DNA from 2 places in the Pseudomonas sp. FW305-3-2-15-C-LB1 genome. Region 1 is predicted to be linked to the other one. Evidence: riboswitches for the same ligand, from Rfam matches in the RefSeq annotation. Region 1 holds a riboswitch; the other holds the start of a gene.

Region 1 (4,208 bases):
CAGGCTGCGTGCCTGCGGTTCGAGCAGATGGGCGAACCGGCGGTGTACCTGCCGTTGGCCGAGTTGATGGATCGCGGTATCGGCATCTTCGATCACCTTGAGCAATACGAACTGGTGTGCCTGGATGACTTGCAGGCGATCGCCGGCAAGGCGGATTGGGAAGAAGCGCTGTTTCACCTGTTCAATCGCTTGCGTGACAGCGGTCGGCGCCTGCTGATTGCCGCGTCGACTTCGCCACGCGAGTTGCCGATCAAGCTGGCCGACCTCAAGTCGCGCATGACCCTGGCGCTGATCTTCCAGATGCGCCCGCTGTCCGACGAAGACAAATTGCGTGCCCTGCAATTGCGGGCCTCCCGTCGCGGCCTGCACCTCACCGACGAAGTCGGGCACTTTATCCTTACTCGAGGCACCCGCAGCATGAGTGCGCTGTTCGATTTGCTCGAGCAGCTCGATCAGGCGTCCTTGCAGGCTCAAAGAAAATTGACGATCCCTTTTCTCAAGGAAACGTTGGGCTGGTAACTCATTGAATTTACGCGGTTCGCCATTTTACGGGCGCCAGAAAACCTGCGTTTCTGCCGGCTGGGCATCGCATTCGAACCGATAAATGGAATTACGGCTTAGATGTCATAGTCCAATCGCGAAGTCACATAGAGCACGATTGAATTTGCAAATCGATGTGATAGAAGGCATAGTCTCGACTTCTTTACATATCAGCCACGGTCGTGCCCATGCTAAATCGCTTCGCACCCCTCGTGCCCCTCGCACTCGTTACCCTGTTGTTTGGTTGCGCCTCCCACCCTCAGCAGGTGGTCGATCAGCAGAAACCACAGGTTCAAAATCAGGCAAAATTCGTTGCTGCACAATCTGCCTCTGTTTATGAGGAAGAAGTCGCAACGGAAAAGGAACTGGCCGACTTCGCCGGCAACAAGCCTTATCAGCTTCCAGTCCTGGCCGACAGCATCCTCGAACGCGGCATGTCCCTGATCGGTACCCGTTACCGTTTCGGTGGTACCTCTGAAGCCGGTTTCGACTGCAGCGGTTTCATCGGCTACCTGTTTCGTGAAGAGGCCGGCATGAATCTGCCGCGCTCCACCCGCGAAATGATCAACGTGAATGCACCGTTGGTCGCACGCAACAACCTCAAGCCTGGCGATCTGCTTTTCTTCAGTACGGCAGGCCGTGGTCGTGTGAGCCACGCCGGTATCTACCTGGGCGATAACCAGTTTATCCACTCCAGCAGCCGTCGCAGTGGCGGTGTCCGGGTCGATAACCTGGGTGACAGCTACTGGAGCAAAACCTTCATCGAAGCCAAGCGCGCACTCGCCATGGCCCCGACGACGGTTACCGCTAGCAAGTAAACTTAAAGTGATACTTGAAGTTTGACGTGTAAGCGCTAGAATCCCTGGACATTGTTGTAATCCGTTCGCGCGAGCTTTGCTTGCGCGTTCTGGTTTTCAGCGTTCGGCAGCGAAAGCCGCATCCAGACCAGGATTGTTCTGCACATGTCGACCTCGGCCCGCCTGATTCTCATTGTTTGCGCCGCGCTCCTCAGCGCCTGCGCAAGCCGCACACCGCCGCCCGCTCCCGTAGCGGTGAAGCCCAAGCCGGTGTTCAACTATTCCACCCAGAATTTCTCGCCCGCAGCTGAAGACGTACTCTTCCGCGCGCTGGGCCTGGTCGGCACGCCTTACCGTTGGGGCGGCAACACGCCGGACTCCGGGTTTGATTGCAGCGGCCTGATCGGGTTTGTCTTCCGCGATGCCGCCGGGATTTCCCTGCCGCGTACCACCCGCGAGTTGATCGTAATGCGCGCGCAGGACGTCAGCGAGCAGAACCTGCAGACCGGCGACCTGCTGTTCTTCGCCACCGGTGGCGGTTCCCAGGTCAGCCACGCCGGAATCTACGTGGGTGAAGGGCGCTTTGTGCATGCGCCACAAACCGGCGGTACGGTGAAGCTGGACACGTTGTCCAAGGCCTATTGGCAGAATGCCTATTTGAGCGCCAAGCGCGTTTTGCCGGGCAACCTGGCACGCAATCCTTAGCGCCAGACTCGAATCGAAATGTGGGAGGGGGCAAGCCCCCTCCCACAGTTGTTTTGTGTCGACTTCAAGTTGCTTTAATTGACGCTCCACCCCCAACCTACTACCCTTCGCCGCTTGTTCCAGGTGCTCTGTGACCCACGGGTCGACAGAGTGAAACAGGGAAGCCGGTGAGTGAGCGCACTTCTACACAGTGCCGCCGCGATTCCGGCGCTGCCCCCGCAACGGTAAATGAGTCAAGACGCTGCCTTTTGCCACTGTATCGCCTGCGATATGGGAAGGCGCAGCGTTGGCCTGCCTTCAGCCAGCACGCCACTCATGAGCCCGGAGACCGGCCTGCAACATCCAACAGCATCACGGTGGGCGATGCTTGGCTGTCTGCTTTTCTTTTTTCCTGCCCGCCGTTTTTGTCCAGCCCCAACGGAGAGCTGCCATGACCGATTCCCCCGACCGCGACGAACGCCACCTGGCGCGCATGCTGCGCAAAAAAGCCGTGATCGACGAGCGCATCGCCAACTCCCCCAACGAATGCGGTCTGCTGCTGGTGCTGACCGGCAACGGCAAAGGTAAAAGCAGCTCCGCGTTCGGCATGTTGGCCCGTGCCATGGGCCACGGCATGCAGTGCGGTGTGGTGCAGTTCATCAAGGGGCGCAACAGCACTGGAGAAGAATTGTTCTTCCGTCGCTTCCCCGAGCAAGTGCGCTTCCATGTAATGGGCGAAGGCTTCACCTGGGAAACCCAGGACCGCCAGCGCGACATCGCCGCCGCCGAGGCCGCCTGGGCAGTCTCCCGCGAATTGCTGCAGGACCCCTCCATCGGCCTGGTGGTGCTGGACGAACTGAACATCGCGCTCAAGCACGGCTACCTCGACCTGGACCAGGTCCTCAGCGACCTGCAAGCCCGTCCACCGATGCAACACGTGGTGGTCACCGGCCGTGGCGCCAAGCCCGAGTTGATCGAAATGGGCGACACCGTCACCGAAATGGGCATGCTCAAGCACGCGTTCCAGGCCGGTATCAAGGCACAGAAGGGCGTCGAACTTTGAATCAGCCCCGTCATTGCCCTGCCGTTTTGATCGCCGCTCCGGCGTCCGGCCAGGGCAAAACCACCGTCACCGCCGCGCTCGCCCGTTTGCACCGCAACCTGGGGCGCAAGGTGCGCGTGTTCAAATGCGGCCCGGACTTTCTCGACCCGATGATCCACGAACGCGCCAGCGGTGCGCCGGTGTATCAGTTGGATATGTGGATGGTGGGCGAGCAGGAAAGTCGTCGTTTGCTGTGGGAAGCGGCGGGGGAGGCAGACCTGATCCTGATCGAAGGCGTGATGGGCCTGTTCGACGGCACACCCTCCAGCGCCGACCTGGCGCGACACTTCGGCGTGCCGGTGCTGGGGGTGATCGACGGCACGGCCATGGCGCAGACCTTCGGCGCGTTGGCATTGGGCCTGGCGCGCTATCAGCCGGATCTGCCATTCGCCGGTGTATTGGCCAACCGTGTCGGCACCCTGCGTCATGCGCAACTGCTCGAAGGCAGCCTCACCGAGGGCCTGCGCTGGTATGGCGCATTGTCACGCGAGACCGGTATCGAACTGCCCAGTCGCCACCTCGGCCTGGTGCAAGCGAGCGAACTGAATGACCTCGATGTACGCCTGGACGCCGCCGCCCAAGCGTTGGGCAGCAGTTGCGAAGTCGCCTTGGCGCCGCCGGTGACGTTCGCTGCGCCCCAAGTGATCGAGGCTGAGCCGTTGCTCAAGGGCGTGCGCATTGCCGTGGCCCGCGATGAGGCCTTCGCCTTTACCTACGGCGCGAGTCTCGACCTGCTGCGCGCAATGGGCGCTGAGCTGACGTTTTTCTCGCCGATTCACGATCGCCAATTGCCTGATGCCGACAGCCTCTACCTGCCCGGCGGTTACCCGGAATTGCACCACCAGGCGCTGTCGGAAAACATCCCGATGCTCGACGCCATTCGCGCTCACCACGCGGTCGGCAAACCCTTGCTTGCCGAATGCGGCGGCATGCTCTACCTGCTGGACTCGCTGACCGATGTCGACGGCATCCGCGCTGAACTGCTCGGCCTGTTGCAGGGCGACGCGGTGATGCAAAAGAAACTGGCGGCCTTGGCCCTGCAAAACGTCGAATTACCGGAAGGCACCCTGCGTGGCCATACCTAT
Region 2 (4,208 bases), 330 kb from region 1:
CTTCACCGTCAGGGTGTAATGCACCTGGCCCGGGTTACCGGGCGCGGGTTCACTGCTTTGCGGCAGTTGAAAGAAGTCGCACGCCTCGACCAACTGCCGCAACTCCTGCTGGTCCTGCTCGGGCAGGCTGTCCAGCTCAACCGTACGCGGCTTGGCCAGGCCCGGAAAAAAAGCAGGCCCGCCGTTTTCCTTCAGCGAAATTTGCATGGTTGCTCCTCACGTCAGACTGAAATACCGACCGCCTTCCAGCCCTCCTTGACCGCCTTCTGCTCATCCTTGTTCGCGCCGTAGAGGCGACCGGCAACATCGTAGGTAATGCGTGCAAAGCGCAAAAACCCTGAGTTCGGCCGCAACCGCGCATCACGCAACGCGTCGTACCAGATGCGCCCGGCACGTTCCCAGGCAAACCCGCCGATTTTCGTCGCCACCTGGTAAAACGCATGGTTGGGAATACCGGAATTGATATGCACCCCGCCATTGTCCTCGTAGGTCTGCACAAAATCATCCATGTGCCCGGGCTGAGGGTCCTTGCCCAGCAGCTTGTCGTCAAACGCGGTGCCGGGGGCTTTCATCGAGCGCAGCGCGGTGCCTTTGATCTTCTTGGTAAACAACCCTTTGCCGATCAGCCAATCGGCGTCCTCGGCCTTTTGTTTCAACGAATATTGCTTGATCAACGAACCGAACACGTCCGACAGCGACTCGTTCAACGCGCCGGACTGATTGAAATACATCAGCTTGGCCTCATCCTCGGTCACACCGTGGGCCAGCTCATGGCCAATCACGTCGAGGGCGACCGTGAAGCGGTTGAACAGCTCGCCGTCCCCATCCCCGAACACCATCTGGGTCGAGTTCCAGAACGCATTGTTGTAGTTCTGGCCAAAGTGCACGGTAGCGTCCAGGGCCATGCCGGCATCGTCGATGGAGTTGCGGTCAAAGACCTGATCGAAAAAGTCGAAGGTGGCACCCAGCCCATCATAGGCCTCGTCCACCGCCGCGTCGCCACTGACGGGCTGGCCTTCGCCACGGATGAGTTTGCCCGGCAGGCTGTCGCTGCCCTCGGCGCTGTAGATCGAGCGTCGTTTGTCGGCGCCCATGGCCAGCGCCAGGTGCGCCGGGCCCTTGGCGGGCACCGCGACCATGCGCAGCGAGCGGAAGGTGCTGTCCTTGGCGCGGGTACGCAGCGCGACATCCCGTTGCGCTTTGTCACCGTTACGCGCGATCTGGTCGAGCATATAGGGCGGGATCAGGCAGAAAATCGGGTTACGGTAATGGCGATCACACATGGGCTGGCTCCTTGTTGGCGTGTGCTGAACGTCCGGATGACCGTTTGAGGATAGCCCCCAGGGGTTAGTGCGTATGATCAATTGTCATTAATCTATGTTGCAGTCGTGTTTATCCAAGGAGGACTGACCGATGCCCGCACGTAAAGCCAAAATCGACCTTGCCTACCGCCCCCGGCTTGCCGACCTGCGCCCATTGATCGCGCCGAGCCCCACGCTGCTGGAGGCACGCGCAGCGACACCCCGCGTCACGCCGGCCAAAGACTTGAAGGACCGGCGTGGCTACGCGGAGGACTTTCTCGGCAGCTTCGGGGTGCCCTGGCCCACGCTGGAAGAAGCGTTGGCGAGCGATGCCCAGAAGCGCCTGGACTACACGCACTTCTCCATAACGATGTCACGCGCCAAGCGCCTCGCGCTGTATGTGGGCGTCAACATCGACGGCGGCCAGCATGTGGACATCATCCGCAGCAACGACACCTGGGCCTACGATGGCCGCCTGCCGGTCGACGCCCAAGTCGGCGAAGCGCTCTACGCCGGCAATGGCCTGGACCGCGGCCACCTGGTGCGCCGCCAGGACCCCAATTGGGGCGACGTGGCGCAAACCGCCAACCTCGACACTTTCCACTTCACCAACTGCTCGCCGCAGATGAGCGGGTTCAACCAGAAGACCTGGCTGGAACTCGAAGACTACATCCTCGACAACACCCAACGCTGGAAAGCCCGGGCCACGGTGTTCAGCGGCCCGGTGTTCGCTGACGACGACCGCATTTACCGGGGCGTGCAGATCCCCAAGGCGTTCTGGAAGGTGGTCGCCTACCTGAGCGATGACGGCAAGCCTTCGGCCAGCGCCTACATGATCGATCAGAGCCGCGAACTGGGCCAATTGGAGCTAGTGTTCGGCCAGCTGCGCACCTACCAGCGCAGCGTGATCCAGATCGAGCGCCTGACCGGCATCCGCTTCGGCAACCTGGCCGACTACGACGGCTTCAGCAACGAAGAACGCGCCACCGGCACGCGCATCGAAGCGCTGATCCAGGGGCCCGAGGACATTCGTCTCTGACCGGGCACGCCGTGGGCTATGTCGCCCCGCCTTAATCAACTACCATACCGCGCCGGTTCCCAAACGGGACTAATAGGGAATCCGAGGCGCGGTACACCCGCGCCAACCGGAACTGCCCCCGCAACTGTAGATGCCGAGCCTGCTCCTCGATGCCACTGGACCTCGTCCGGGAAGGCTGGAGCCTGGCGACGACGCATCAGTCAGGAGACCTGCCGGCCCAAGCTCAATCACTAACCGGCGGGGTGTCCGGGAAGGACATTCTTGCCTGTCGCTCCCCCGGAGCCCGAGAGTGAATTTCCGAATGGCACGTACGCTTCACTCGGAGATCGCCCCATGCTGCCACGCGTTACCGCCCTGCTCACAGGCGTTGGCTTCTGTGCCCTGGCCCAAGCCGCGCCCACTCACTACCCGCTGACGGTGGAAAACTGCGGCAGCCAGATCACCTTTGCGCAAGCTCCCGCCCGCAGCGTGACCATCGGCCAGGCCGCCACCGAGATGCTGTATGCCCTGGGCGTGGCCGATAAAGTGGTCGGCACCTCGCTGTGGTTCAACAGTGTGTTGCCGCAGTACAAGGCACAGAACGATAAAATCGAGCGCCTGGCCAACAACGAACCGAGCTTCGAAGCCGTGATCGCCAAGCGCCCGCAACTGGTGGCCGCCGAGCTGGAATGGGTGGTCGGCGCGCAAGGCGTGGTCGGTACCCGCGAGCAGTTCCATGAACTGAAGATCCCCACCTACCTGCTGCCCTCCGACTGCGAAGGCAAGGACAACCTGGTGGGCGCCGACGGCACACGGCTGGAGCCGTTTCGCATCGAGACCATCTATAAAAGCATCCGCCAACTGGCGCAGATCTTCGACGTGCAGGAGCGCGGCCAGCAGCTGAACGACGAGCTCAAGGCGCGCCTGGCCAAATCCGTCGCCACCGTGCAGGGCAAAGGCCTCAAGCAGGCCAGCGCGCTGGTGTGGTTCTCCAGTGCCGAGATGGCCAGCGATCCATACGTGGCCGGCCACAAAGGCATCCCCGAATTCATGCTGCAAACCCTGGGCCTTTCCAACGTGGTGCAGTCCGATGAAGAGTGGCCCGCCGTGGGTTGGGAAACCATCGCCAAGGCCAACCCGACCTTCCTCGTCATCGCGCGCATGGACCGCCGCCGCTACCCGGCCGACGACCATGAAAAGAAACTCGCCTTCCTGCGCAGCGACCCGGTAACGCGCAACATGGACGCGGTGAAAAACAACCGCATCATCATCCTCGACGCCCTGGCGTTGCAGGCCAGCATCCGCATGTTCGACGGCCTTGAACAACTGGCCACGGCCATCGACGGCTACGACCTGCCAAAATGATGCGCACCCTGCTCGCCCTGGCCCTGCTCCTGGTTGCCGTCCTCGCCGGCGTGGCCATTGGTGAAACCGCCATCTCGCCACAGGTGGTGCTCCAGGTACTCGCCAACAAACTGTGGGGCGCCGGCTACGTGCTCGACCCCATCGATGAAGGCGTGGTGTGGAACTACCGCCTCACCCGCGCCCTGGTCGCCGCCGCCTGCGGTGCCGGGCTGGCCACCTGCGGGGTGATTTTGCAATCGCTGTTGCGCAACCCGCTGGCCGATCCCTACCTGCTGGGCATCAGCGCCGGCGCTTCGACCGGTGCGGTGCTGGTGGCGTTGATGGGTGTGGGCGGCGGCTTGGTGTCGTTGTCGGCGGGCGCGTTTATCGGCGCGATGGCGGCGTTTGCCCTGGTGATCCTGTTGGCGCGGGCCAGCGGTTCGGTCAGTGGCACCGGCCAGATCATCCTCGCCGGTATTGCCGGCTCGCAATTGTTCAATGCGCTCACCGCGTTCCTGATCACAAAGTCGGCCAGCTCCGAACAG

The links. Region 1 has a riboswitch for cobalamin ahead of cobO (cob(I)yrinic acid a,c-diamide adenosyltransferase). Riboswitches for the same ligand answer to the same signal wherever they lie in the genome.
Region 2: linked by a shared signal. The riboswitch ahead of AC3WP7_RS03940 (ABC transporter substrate-binding protein) and the one ahead of cobO (cob(I)yrinic acid a,c-diamide adenosyltransferase) in region 1 are both predicted to bind cobalamin.

The regions. Positions count from the first base shown of each region.
Region 1 covers NZ_JBYSZX010000002.1:342,851-347,058, reverse strand. Annotated here, with positions in the region: gene hda (DnaA regulatory inactivator Hda) at 1-519, shown strand, start outside; gene AC3WP7_RS05405 (C40 family peptidase) at 729-1,358, shown strand; gene AC3WP7_RS05400 (C40 family peptidase) at 1,503-2,042, shown strand; cobalamin riboswitch at 2,147-2,393, shown strand; gene cobO (cob(I)yrinic acid a,c-diamide adenosyltransferase) at 2,473-3,084, shown strand; gene AC3WP7_RS05390 (cobyrinic acid a,c-diamide synthase CobB) at 3,081-4,208, shown strand, end outside.
Region 2 covers NZ_JBYSZX010000002.1:8,428-12,635, forward strand. Annotated here, with positions in the region: gene AC3WP7_RS03925 (protealysin inhibitor emfourin) at 1-207, opposite strand, end outside; gene AC3WP7_RS03930 (M4 family metallopeptidase) at 222-1,283, opposite strand; gene AC3WP7_RS03935 (DNA/RNA non-specific endonuclease) at 1,414-2,340, shown strand; cobalamin riboswitch at 2,377-2,571, shown strand; gene AC3WP7_RS03940 (ABC transporter substrate-binding protein) at 2,674-3,684, shown strand; gene AC3WP7_RS03945 (FecCD family ABC transporter permease) at 3,681-4,208, shown strand, end outside.